2 regions of the Pseudoalteromonas sp. HL-AS1 genome follow, and region 1 is predicted to be linked to the other one. Evidence: predicted binding sites of a transcription regulator. Region 1 holds the regulator's gene; the other holds the start of a gene.
The links. Region 1 encodes sigma-54, which starts transcription at its own class of promoters, with help from an activator protein. Its sites were predicted from a motif close to GTTGGCACGNNNNTNGNNT; they were not measured.
Positions count from the first base shown of each region.

Region 2: RB214_RS13950 (DUF2726 domain-containing protein) is a predicted target of sigma-54. The motif match lies at 3,053-3,071, and genes of this name have one in related genera.

Region 1 is NZ_CP133569.1:654,274-660,149, forward strand. Features, by position in the region: gene mgtE (magnesium transporter) at 1-546, opposite strand, end outside; gene RB214_RS03060 (HPr family phosphocarrier protein) at 679-951, opposite strand; gene rapZ (RNase adapter RapZ) at 994-1,839, opposite strand; gene ptsN (PTS IIA-like nitrogen regulatory protein PtsN) at 1,858-2,310, opposite strand; gene hpf (ribosome hibernation promoting factor) at 2,315-2,602, opposite strand; gene RB214_RS03080 (RNA polymerase factor sigma-54) at 2,629-4,128, opposite strand; gene lptB (LPS export ABC transporter ATP-binding protein) at 4,198-4,923, opposite strand; gene lptA (lipopolysaccharide transport periplasmic protein LptA) at 4,920-5,465, opposite strand; gene lptC (LPS export ABC transporter periplasmic protein LptC) at 5,455-5,876, opposite strand, start outside.
Region 2 is NZ_CP133569.1:3,008,445-3,014,320, reverse strand. Features, by position in the region: gene tyrS (tyrosine--tRNA ligase) at 1-578, shown strand, start outside; gene RB214_RS13960 (regulatory signaling modulator protein AmpE) at 642-1,586, opposite strand; gene mtnN (5'-methylthioadenosine/S-adenosylhomocysteine nucleosidase) at 1,587-2,294, opposite strand; gene RB214_RS13950 (DUF2726 domain-containing protein) at 2,417-3,013, opposite strand; gene folE2 (GTP cyclohydrolase FolE2) at 3,129-4,049, opposite strand; gene arcB (aerobic respiration two-component sensor histidine kinase ArcB) at 4,281-5,876, shown strand, end outside.

The DNA of each region.
Region 1 (5,876 bases):
ATGTTTATCAACAACATATAAATCATCTGTACCCTCTGGTAACTCACCACGCAGTCTAATATAACGAAGTACAACATCGAGTGTTACATCAGGGCGAATGGTCACCGTATCGGTGTTCATTAGCGCACCTGCTGAACGCTCTTGATATGACAGTGCTTGCGTGGCACGTTCACGGTCTTGAATGTCCATCGCGCTAACAACGTCTTTATAGACGGTATCTGGCAGGCTACGTAATACTTCACCTAAGTCATCGTGGCCCATGTCTTCAGTTGCGGCGGCAATGTGCTTAGGTTCCATTTGGGCAATAATGCCTAAACGAACATCTTCAGATAATTCTTCAAGAACATCACCCTGCACATCAGGATCGACCAATTGCCAAAGCAGTCGGCGAATTTTATGCGGTGATGATTCTAATAATAATGCGGTATCACAAGGAGCCGTTTTTGCGAGCATGCGCCTAACTTGAACAAATTGACCACTATTGAGTGACTTCGTCACCTGTTTTAGTTGCTGTAGTGGGTAATCTTGTTCAAAAGCTTCAGGCATTGGCGTCCTTTATAAATTGTTATATTACTTTATGGGGGGGAGGTGAGTTAACTGGCGTTACTAACCTATCTATTTTATATATCTGTTTTAATTGAAGCATTAGTAATGCGAATATTGTTTTTATAAAACAGGTTATTCTTGTTCATTAAAGCGTTGTGCTATTAATTCTCCAACAGCGTGTAAAGCTTGCTCAGAATCAGGGCCTTTACAAACAACTTTAACTTCTTTTCCTTGGCTACTTTCAAGTAACATTAGTGCAAGTACGCTATCGCCTGCTGCTTCTTTGTCATCTTGGAATAATGTGATTGTCGCATCAAATTGTACTGCTAATTGCGCAAGCACAGTAGCTGCTCTGGCGTGTAAGCCTAATTTGTTTTTTATTAAAAAGGTATCTTCACAATGCATAACTTACTCTACCTAAGCTGAACAGGTGATTATTCAGCTATATTATTTTTCTTGCTCGCGATGGCGAATTTTTACATTGGGATGTGTCATTGCGAAACTTTCACCGATAGTTTGCGCTAAATACACAGAGCGATGTTGCCCGCCTGTACACCCAATAGCAATGGTTAAATAACTGCGGTTATTTCGTTCTAAATGTGGTAACCACGTTTGTACAAATGTTTGAATTTGCCATGTGAATTTTTGCACTATGCTGTGATTAGCTAAATAGTCTTTAACCGGTTGATCTAACCCATTTAAAGGCTTTAACTCTGGTTCCCAGTGTGGATTTGGTAAAAAGCGTGCATCAAATACGTAGTCTGCTTCTTTTGGTATACCGTGTTTAAAACCAAATGATTCAAATGTGACAATCAGTTGCTTATCTTTTTTACCTAAAATCTTTTCACGAATAGATTCAGCGAGTTGATGAACACTTAAATCAGTCGTATCTATCATAAAGTCGGCGCGAGTGGTTAATACATCAAGTAATTCTTTTTCTTTTTTGATGGCTAAATCAAGCGGCAACGAGTCTATTGATAGTGGGTGTAATCTGCGTGTTTCAGAAAAGCGTTTGATCAATGTCTGATCGTCGCTATCTAAATAAAACAACGTAGGGTTTGCAAAGCCAGGCAAGTATTCAAGAATATCGTTAAATTCATCTTGTTCTTTAGGGATGTTGCGCACATCTATGCTAACAGCAATTTTATCGTAGCTATCAGACACACTGCGAACTAATGAAGGTAGTAGGTTTACTGGAATATTATCTACGCAATAATAACCTAAATCTTCTACAACGCGCAAAGCAACCGACTTTCCAGAACCAGAACGGCCACTTATGATAATTAACTCCATTTAACACCCTTTATAAAACTATGATTGATCGACAATAACTTGGTAAAGCTCAGTATCAGATTTTGCACTGCGTAACTGTTTACAAAAATCTTTGTTGTTTAGTTTATCAGCAATGGTTGCTAGAGTCTTTAAGTGCTGCTGGTTATCGCCATCTGGTACGATGAGTGCGACAAAAATATCAACAGGGCGATTATCGATTGCATCAAAGTTTATTGGAGTTTCGCTAACGAGCACTAAAGCCAAAGGCTCTTCTGCACCGCTCATTCTTCCATGAGGAATAGCAATGCCACGCCCTATACCTGTACTACCTAATTTCTCTCTGCTCATTAAAGCATTAAGAATATCTTGTTGCGGTAAATACGGAAGTTTGTCGTGAGCAAGTTCGCTAATGAACTCTAAAATTCTTTTTTTGCTATTAAAAAGGACCGCAGCTTTGCTGCAGTCCTGGCATATAAGTGAACTTAATTTCATCATATTAGTGTCGAGCAAGCTTCTCTTTGTGTTTGATTACTTGGCGATCGAGCTTGTCGATCAACGAGTCAATAGCGGCATACATATCTTGATGTTCTGTAGAGGCAAATAGCTCAGCACCGCTTACGTGTATTGTGGCTTCTGCTTTTTGATTTAATTTTTCTACATCGAGAATGACATGAACATTATTAATATGATCAGAGTGTCTTTCAAGCTTCGCAAATTTAGTATTAATATAGTCTCTTAGTGAATCGGTTAATTCTACGTGACGACCAGTTAAGTTTAGTTGCATAAGCATTACCCTCTTAGTTTAGCGTCTTAAATCAGACTTTTACGCTGATTTGACGGTGGAATAGCAAGAGATTCACGGTATTTTGCGATTGTACGTCTTGCTACTTTAATTCCTTGCTCAGCCAATATATCCGCTATTTTGCTATCACTCAATGGTTTTGCTGAGTTTTCTGCTGCGATTAATTTTCGGATAAGCGCACGTATTGCTGTAGATGAACATTCACCACCGTTTTCAGTACTTACATGGCTTGAGAAAAAATATTTAAGCTCAAATATACCACGGGGTGTATGCATGTACTTTTGAGTAGTCACACGCGAAATTGTCGATTCGTGCATTTCTACCATTTCAGCGACATCATTTAAAACCATTGGTTTCATGGCTTCAGGGCCATGTTCAAAAAATCCTTGTTGTTGCTTAACAATACAATTAGTAACTTTTAATAGCGTGTCGTTTCTACTTTCTAAGCTTTTAATAAACCATTTAGCTTCTTGTAAATGTGAGCGAATAAACTGGCTGTCGCCACTTGATTTTACAGTGCGAGACATTGCCGCGTATTGGCTATTAACACGAATTTTAGGCATGCTATCTGGGTTTAATTCGACAACCCAGCGACCTTTAATTTTTTTAACTGACACATCAGGAATAACATACTCAGATTCTTCCCTTACAATAGTATCTGCAGGTTTTGGGTTGAGAGTATGTATTAGTGTCATCACTTCTTTAAGCTCTTCTTCTTTAAGCTTAGTTTTTTTCATTAATGTACGATAGTCGCGAGCTGCTAATAGATCAATATGCTCGGTTAAAATCATTTTCGTTTCATTAATGTAAGGTGTTTCTTTATCAAATTGATTAAGCTGAATACACAAACACTCTTGTAAACTACGTGCAGCAATACCAACAGGATCAAACAGTTGAATGCGTTTTAATACCGCTTCAATTTCATCAAGTTCGACTTCGTTATCATCTTCGTTTTCTTGATTAAAGCTTTCTAAAATTTCTTCGCAACTGAGAGTTAAAATACCTGAATCATCGACGGCCTCTACAATCGCAATAGCGATGGCTTCATCGGTAGGGCTAAATGGCGTTAGTTGTAATTGCCACATTAAATACTCATGGAGCGTTTCAGTAGAGGCGCCTTGGTATATAGATTCGTCTTCAGGCATTGGACCTGATGAGGCTGCTGGGGCGGCACTCATGTACTCATCCCAACTAACATCCATAGCCATGTCGTCACTTAGCGTGTCTTTTGCAAGTGCTTCACCAGTATCTTGTTCATATTCGCTCGGAGCATCATCAGCAGATGCGCTAACAGTTATGTCATCGGTATCAGCTTTTTGCTCGTTTTTACCAGCAGCGTCTTCAGAATAGTCTGCCTCTTCAACCTCTAAAAGTGGATTACTGTCGAGAGCTTCTTGTATTTCTTGCTGGAGATCCAATGTACTGAGTTGCAACAAACGAATAGCTTGTTGCAACTGTGGAGTCATTGTAAGTTGCTGGCCCATGCGCAGCTGTAGTGATTGCCTCATGTATCTCTAACAATCCTTTTATGTTGTTATAATTAATACTAGCAGATGCTTAAAGACATGGCGTAAATGTTACAGCCTAAATTGCTCGCCTAAGTAAACATCGCGTACTGTTTTATCATTTAATACGTGTTCTGGAGTACCTGATGCAATCAGTTCCCCATGAGAAACAATGTAGGCTTTTTCACAAACATCAAGGGTCTCTCTTACGTTATGGTCGGTAATTAATACTCCAATCCCACGATTTTTAAGATGTTCTATTATTTTCTTTATATCTAATACCGAAATAGGGTCAACACCAGCAAACGGTTCATCCAGTAATATAAATTTAGGATCTGCTGCCAGCGCTCGTGCTATTTCTACACGACGACGTTCTCCACCCGATAATGCCATACCTTGGCTATCACGAATGTGTTGTATGCTAAATTCATCTAATAAGTTATTGAGCGTGTCTTCTCTGGCTTGTTTATTTAGTTCTTTGCGCGTTTCTAAAATGGCCATTAAGTTTTGATAAACAGTCAGCTTTCTAAAAATCGATGACTCTTGTGGTAAGTAGCCTATGCCTAATCTAGCACGACTATGCATAGGTAAAAGAGTAATATCGTTATCATCAATAGATATTTTACCTTTGTCGCTAGGAACAAGCCCTACAATCATATAAAAAGTCGTTGTTTTACCAGCACCGTTAGGGCCAAGTAAGCCAACTATACTGCCAGCTTGTACTTCAAGGCCGACGTTTTTTACAACTTCACGACCTTTATAGCTTTTTGCTAATAGTTCTGCTTTTAATGTGCTCATGGTTGACCTTTATCGCCTTTTTTACTTTTTTTAGTTTCGATCGGTACTAAAATTGTGTGAACGCGGTCAGTTGAGTTTTCATCTTTTTCGGCACTGATGAGCTGCTGCTCTATGTCGTAGGTAATGCTTTTAGCATTTATTTTTTGTCCGGCTTGCGATACTTGTGCATTACCAACAAGCGTTAAAAAACGCTTAGATACATCATAACGTACTTCGTCAGCACTGGCGCTCATAGTTGTGCCGTCTGATTGCTTTTCTTCAAAGTGCGCAGGGCTACCTGTGGCAATTAATAATTGTTTATTATCACCAAGTTCATCACGTTTGTGTACTTCGAGGCGATCGGCTGTAATGCGGCGATTACCGTGAATAATCTCAACGTTTTTCTCAAAAATACCCACATTAGCTTTCAATTGACCTTCTTGCTTGTCGGCACTTATTGAAATTTGATTGGCAGCAGGTTGCGTGTTTTGCTCTGCAGCACTACTATTAAACGCTAGTATAAGTGTAGGAATTATAAGTGATTTTAATATTTTATTGGTCATAGTATATGGTTCGCGTATGGTTAATTAGTTTTATCACTTCGGTTTTTAAGTCGGCTTCTAGGCCTTTACCGGTGATTTTTAAATTGGGTCCAGTGATGATGACGGGTTGCTCCGAACGCATTGTTAATAGCTTTATATCAACCTGAATATTATCAGCATTGATTTTGTCTATCATGGCGTTATCGGTTAAATTTTTGGCAACCACATTACCTTCTAAAATTAATTGTTTATCTTCGTATAATGTTGCTTCGTCTGCATTTATTTGCCACGTTTGTTGTTCGTTATATAAAGTGAAAATGGGTTTTTCGAAAAACGTGAAACCTAATTGCTGGTATAGCTCCATTTTAGCCGCAGTGACTTTGTGGCTAATTTTACCTTGCTCATCATAGGCTGTCTGTTTGAGCTCAATAG
Region 2 (5,876 bases), 1.3 Mb from region 1:
CGCAAACAGTATTAATGATGCCATTACTTGAGGGTACTGACGGCGTTCAAAAAATGTCTAAGTCGCTTGGTAACTACATTGGTATTACTGATGCACCTAACGATATGTTTGGTAAAATAATGTCAATTAGTGATGTGCTAATGTGGCGTTACTACGACTTATTAAGTGCGCTTTCTATTGAAGAAATTGCAGCTCAAAAAGAACGTGTTGAGCAAGGTACGAATCCGCGCGATATTAAAATTGAACTAGCTAAAGAGCTAATTGCTCGTTTTCATAGTGAAGCTGATGCACAAGGTGCACATGATGATTTTATTCAGCGTTTTCAGAAAAAAGCGTTACCAGATGAAATCCCAGAGCTAACAATCACTATTGCAGAAGATACTATTTTAATTGCTAACTTGCTTAAAGAAGCAAATTTAGTAGTAAGTACATCAGAAGCAATGCGTATGATTAAGCAAGGTGCAGTTAAACTTAACGGTGAAGATAAAATCACTGATACCAAACTTGAAATAGCAAAAGGCACAACGGCTATTTACCAAGTAGGTAAACGTAAGTTTGCAAACATTACTGTAGCTTAAGCACAGTTTAAAAACTAAAAAACCAGCCGCGGCTGGTTTTTTTGTGCTCGTATTTTGAGCCCTTTAAATCAATTTTAATATTTCAATGCTGGCTATTACTAACAACCAAAATACACGGGCCTGATTTAACCTATTAATTATTACAGGTACATCCTCGGGTGTAGGTAGTCTATCAGTACCAATACGCATTTTATTAAAGCGAGTTCCAAAATAAACAGCTGGTCCGCCCAGCTGCACGCCAAGCGATGCAGAACATGTGCTTAAGAGCCAGCCTGTATTTGTTTGATAAAAATGCCTGCCATAATGCTTTATATAATGCATGCTTTGTTTGCTTGCTCGACTTGCTGCAATAGTTAAAGCGAGTAAGCGCATGGGAATATATTCAATAATAAACAAGAGTGTTTTAAGCGGTTTTAAAAAGTAACTATTTGGGGGGATATCACTACGCCAGGCTTGTTGTATTAAGGTAAGTAACCGATAGGCAAGGGCAGCAATAGGACCAAATGCTAAAAATATAAATATGACTACGAAATAGTATCGAGCGGTGCGCAGTATTAAGCTCTCAATTAATGCTTTGATAATACCAGCAGATGAAAGTCTATTAACTTCACGGGCAAGCAGTGGTTTTAGTAATTCGCGTGCTGTGGATTTTTGATTTTGTTTAGTTAGCTTTGCAATGCGAAGTGCTTTTTTATCAATGCTATTACTTTCTAAGCATAAATATAAAATAAGGCCAGCGAGTAATTCAGGATAAAAAGCAAACTCGAGTAGTAACACTACAATAATGAGAATAACACTTAAAATAAGTGAGCTTGCGAGGATAGCTGCCAAATATTGATAGCTTTTAGGTTCTTTGCTTTTGTATATACGTTTGCCAATAGCACTAAAAACAGCATTTAACGCCGTATTAGGATGATACCAGCTAATAAGGGGAATAAAGCGCTCAGCAAGGAGCGCTAGTATAAAGGCAATAAAGTCCAAGTGATTTTGAACAATATTGCTAAGCATTTACAGAGATACTGCTGTAAGCTTTTCTAAAAGTGCAACAACCATTTTAGATGAGTTGATTGATGCTGTTTCTAGGTATTCTTCAAATGATTGTGGTGACTCTTTACCAGCAATATCAGACATTGAGCGAATTACAACAAATGGTGTGTTTAGCGTAAAACACGTTTGTGCAATTGAAGCGCCTTCCATTTCAACAGCAAGCATTGTAGGAAAATCACGACGTGCTTTATCAATGCGTATAGGGTCACACATAAATGTGTCACCAGTACAAATTAAGCCAACGAGTGTTTTAACATCACTGATTTGTTCGATAGTTTGCTGTGCTGCTTCAACTAATTTAGGGTGTGCTGCAAAGCCTGCCGGCATTTGTGGTACTTGGCCAATTTCGTAGCCAAAAGCAGTTACGTCTACATCGTGGTGACGTACTTCTGACGAAATTACTACATCGCCTACACTAAGAGAAGGATCGAATCCACCGGCTGAGCCTGTGTTAATTATGCAATCAGGTTTGAAGTTATCGATCAGTAAGGTAGTTGCAATAGTTGATGCGACTTTACCAATACCAGATTGAACAAGTGTCACCGTGTTACCAGCCAACTCGCCAGTATAAAAAGTGAAACCTGCTTTAGTTAAAATTTGTGGGTTTTGCATAGCTTCACGTAAAATTTTAACTTCTGGCTCCATTGCGCCAATAATACCAACATTCATAAAGTTTAATTCCTGAGTTTGAATCACTTGATTATACGTGAAGTTAGCAATAAAAAACAAAAAAGCGAGCTTGTTTATGAGCTCGCTTTAAATACTTTTTAGGAGAGTATTTAATTCGTTTTTTAAATTTCAGCTAACGCCGTGGTTTGCGCTTTAGCCTGAGAAGGTGAAAGTACCGCTGGCTTATGTGAGCGATTACGAACAGGGCGCTGAGTTTGTGTTGCTGCAGGCTTACCAAGTTTAAACATAATTGCATCGCGTACTTCAGAAGGGCGGTAGCCCGATTTAACTTTCATACGAATATGTGGAATGCCCGCAGACTCTAGTGCACCGTTTACAAACCAGTCGCGTTGAGCTTTGTGGCCATCTTTGTTGGCATTGTTAACTAGGTCAACAGCAGCAATGATTGTTAGTTTTTCTTTATCGATTAATACAAAGTCGAGTTGCTTATTTTTAGCTTTAGCTAAAGCAGCACGTTTAGACTTTACTGAAAGGCCTTGCTTACAGTCAATAACGTCGATTAACTTAACGCGACTAACAATTTTATATTGATCGCCAACAGCACGCTCTAGAAGATTTAAAAAAGCGCCTTCAACCTGCGTAAAAACAGTTTGCTTGCGAGTAAAAGGATACGGGTTTCCGCCATCGTCATTAAATTTTGACGCAACAACAGAGGCCCCGACAACTAATACTAGGATTAATAATAAAGCGAATTCCATACGGTAACTCCATAACAACAAATTGACACTGCTCAAACAAAGCAATTTACGTGCCTAAAAAGTATGGGTTATAAAATAATTACCGGCTGGTTTACAAGCAATAGCTACACAGCGATTAAGCTTTGTAGCCTCCTTTAATACCTTTTACTGCAATAGCTACAGCATCGTGTGCATGCAGTGACTCATAGTGGTTTATTTGCAGCCAATAATCACTGTAATGGTTTGCCTCTAGCAATGCTTTAATTTTACGCGCTGCATCTTCACAAAACATAAGGTTTTGACCATTCAAACGGGCAAATTCTTGCTCATCTTCACGTTTTACTGCTGCTTGTACTGGTGTTTTAAGCTCAGCTTCAAGAGTGTTAATTAGCGTAACTACGTCAAATTCTTGAATGTTGCTATCAAGCTTTACTTTTACGTTGGCAATAGAGCGCTGCGAGTGGGGAGTCGCTACAATACCTTGTGTAGTGCCTAGCCATTCGTGCACATCTTTTTGGCTCAACGTTTCTTGGTTAAACTTTTCGTTAAACGCGTTTTGTATAAGCTGGCGCGCAAGTGCAGCAGAGCATGGGCACGTTGAAGAATAAGTAACATCTACGGTTAGCTCGTAGCTAATAACGTTATTTTCAATTGTACTGGTAAGTACAACTGGGTAGCTTTTCCAGCCCGCTTTGCCACTTAATAGTGACTTACGGCGTAGCGGTAATTCAAATTTAAATTCAATTTGTGCTTTATCGCTCAACCCTTCGTGGCTAGTTATAAAGGTATCGAGTGCCTGCGCTATTGTTTGCGGATTGACTTGCTGCTCGGTTGAAAGCAGGTCAAGTGCCAAAAATAGACGTGACATATGAATGCCTTTGGCATCTTCTTTATGTAAATTTACAAATGCACGAGCTTTGGTGTTTACTGTAACTGGAGATAAGTCTCGGGATTCAAAAATAAATGGCAGTTCTATTTCGCCCATGCCAACCCAGTCTAATTTACCTGTTTGTAAAGCGGGTGCAGTGTCTGCTATATCTGGCATATTGGTTTGCATGTGCGCTACTCGTATTTTGGGGATAATAAAGCGGGGCATTTTACACTAAATAATTTATTGCTGAAATGATGAGTTTAATAGATGAGCTAAATCAAACATGAAAAATTCTGTTTTTATCGCACAACGTGAGTAGTGGTAGGAGAAAAATGCTAAAATCTGGGAAAATGGTATGTTTATACATACGCATTGCCTTCTTTATATTAAGTACACAGCTAAGAGATAAAATTACGTATGACCGATTATTCTTTGAGCCCTTGGGCTCGGGTACTTTCCAGCTCAATAACGCGATTTGGTGAATTTAAAACCGCTGCTATTTGTTACACTTTATTTTTAACTGTATCTCTTATTTTATCGAGCATGTTTTATTATGTGGCGATAGGCGAATTACACCTGGTTGATATTTTAGCCGTGGTGTTTTTTACGGCTGTGGTTTCTCCTTTAATTATAAGTGTGTTGCTTAATTCAATTCGACAACTAGATGCCTCATATGCTTATTTAGATAGCGCCACCAAACAAGAAAAGCTTTTAAATCAAACCCTAAAAGATAACATTAACCGTCTAAATATCGAAATTGATGAGCGTAAAATGGCATTTCATGCCAAGCACCGCGCTATCGAAGAACTACGACGAGAAATTGCTGAGCGTAAAAAAACACAACAAGAACTTGCTCAACAAAGCATGCTGCAGCGCTCAATAGTTGATTCATCTCCTGATTTATTTTATTACCGCGATAACAATGGCGTGTTTGCTGGTTGTAATAAAATGTTTGAAGAAGTAATGGGCAAATCAAGTAGCGAACTAATTGGCAAAACGGTTGAGCAGATATTCCCGAGTCACTTTTTATCTGAAGTTTTGAAAACCGATAAAGAAGTAGAGCAAAGCCATAAAGCACTGACCATTGATGTCGGTTATGAAGTAAATGGCGAAACGCGTTGGTTTGAGCTGCGTAAATTACCTTTTATAAATGATGAAGGTGATTACATTGGTCTACTGGGTTTTGGTCGTGATATCACAAGTCGTAAGGAGGCCGCTCAAGCGCTCGAAACGGCCTATAAAGACAAAGGTAAGTTTATTGCCACATTAAGCCATGAACTACGTACACCGCTCAATGGTATTGTTGGTTTAACACGAATGCTGCTTGATACTGACTTAAACAAACAGCAGCGTAGTTGGGGTAATACTATATTTTCGAGCGCTGAAACGCTCGGCAATATTTTTAACGATATTATTGATTTAGATAAAATAGATAGAGATCAGCTCGATATAGCGACCAACTCTATTAATGTGTCAGACTTTATAAACGATGTAGTTAACTTTGCGGGTTTAATAGCAGAGCAAAAAGAACTTGAGTTTGATATTAAGCGCAATGGCATGCTTGATATTTATGCACAGCTCGATCCGACTCGTTTACGCCAAGTTGTTTGGAACTTAATTAATAACGCTGTTAAGTTTACTCAACAGGGTAAAGTAACACTCGAATGTAGCCGAGAAAATCGTGTAGAAGGCCCATGGTTAGTTATTAAAGTGTCGGATACAGGTCAAGGTATTCCGCCTGAGCAGCTTGCTCATATATTTGATATGTATTACAAAGCGCCGGATTTAAAAGGTACTAATGCCATAGGCTCTGGTATTGGTTTAGCTGTAACTAAGGCACTTGTAAGTGCAATGAAAGGGATAATTACAGTAAATAGTACTGAAGGCGAAGGAAGCTGCTTTACAGTGCAAATACCACTTAGTTTATGCGTAGCACCTACCGAGCAAAGTTATGTTGGCCGAGGTTTGTATATTCTACTAGTAGAAGATGTGCCTCTTAATGCTGAGATTGCT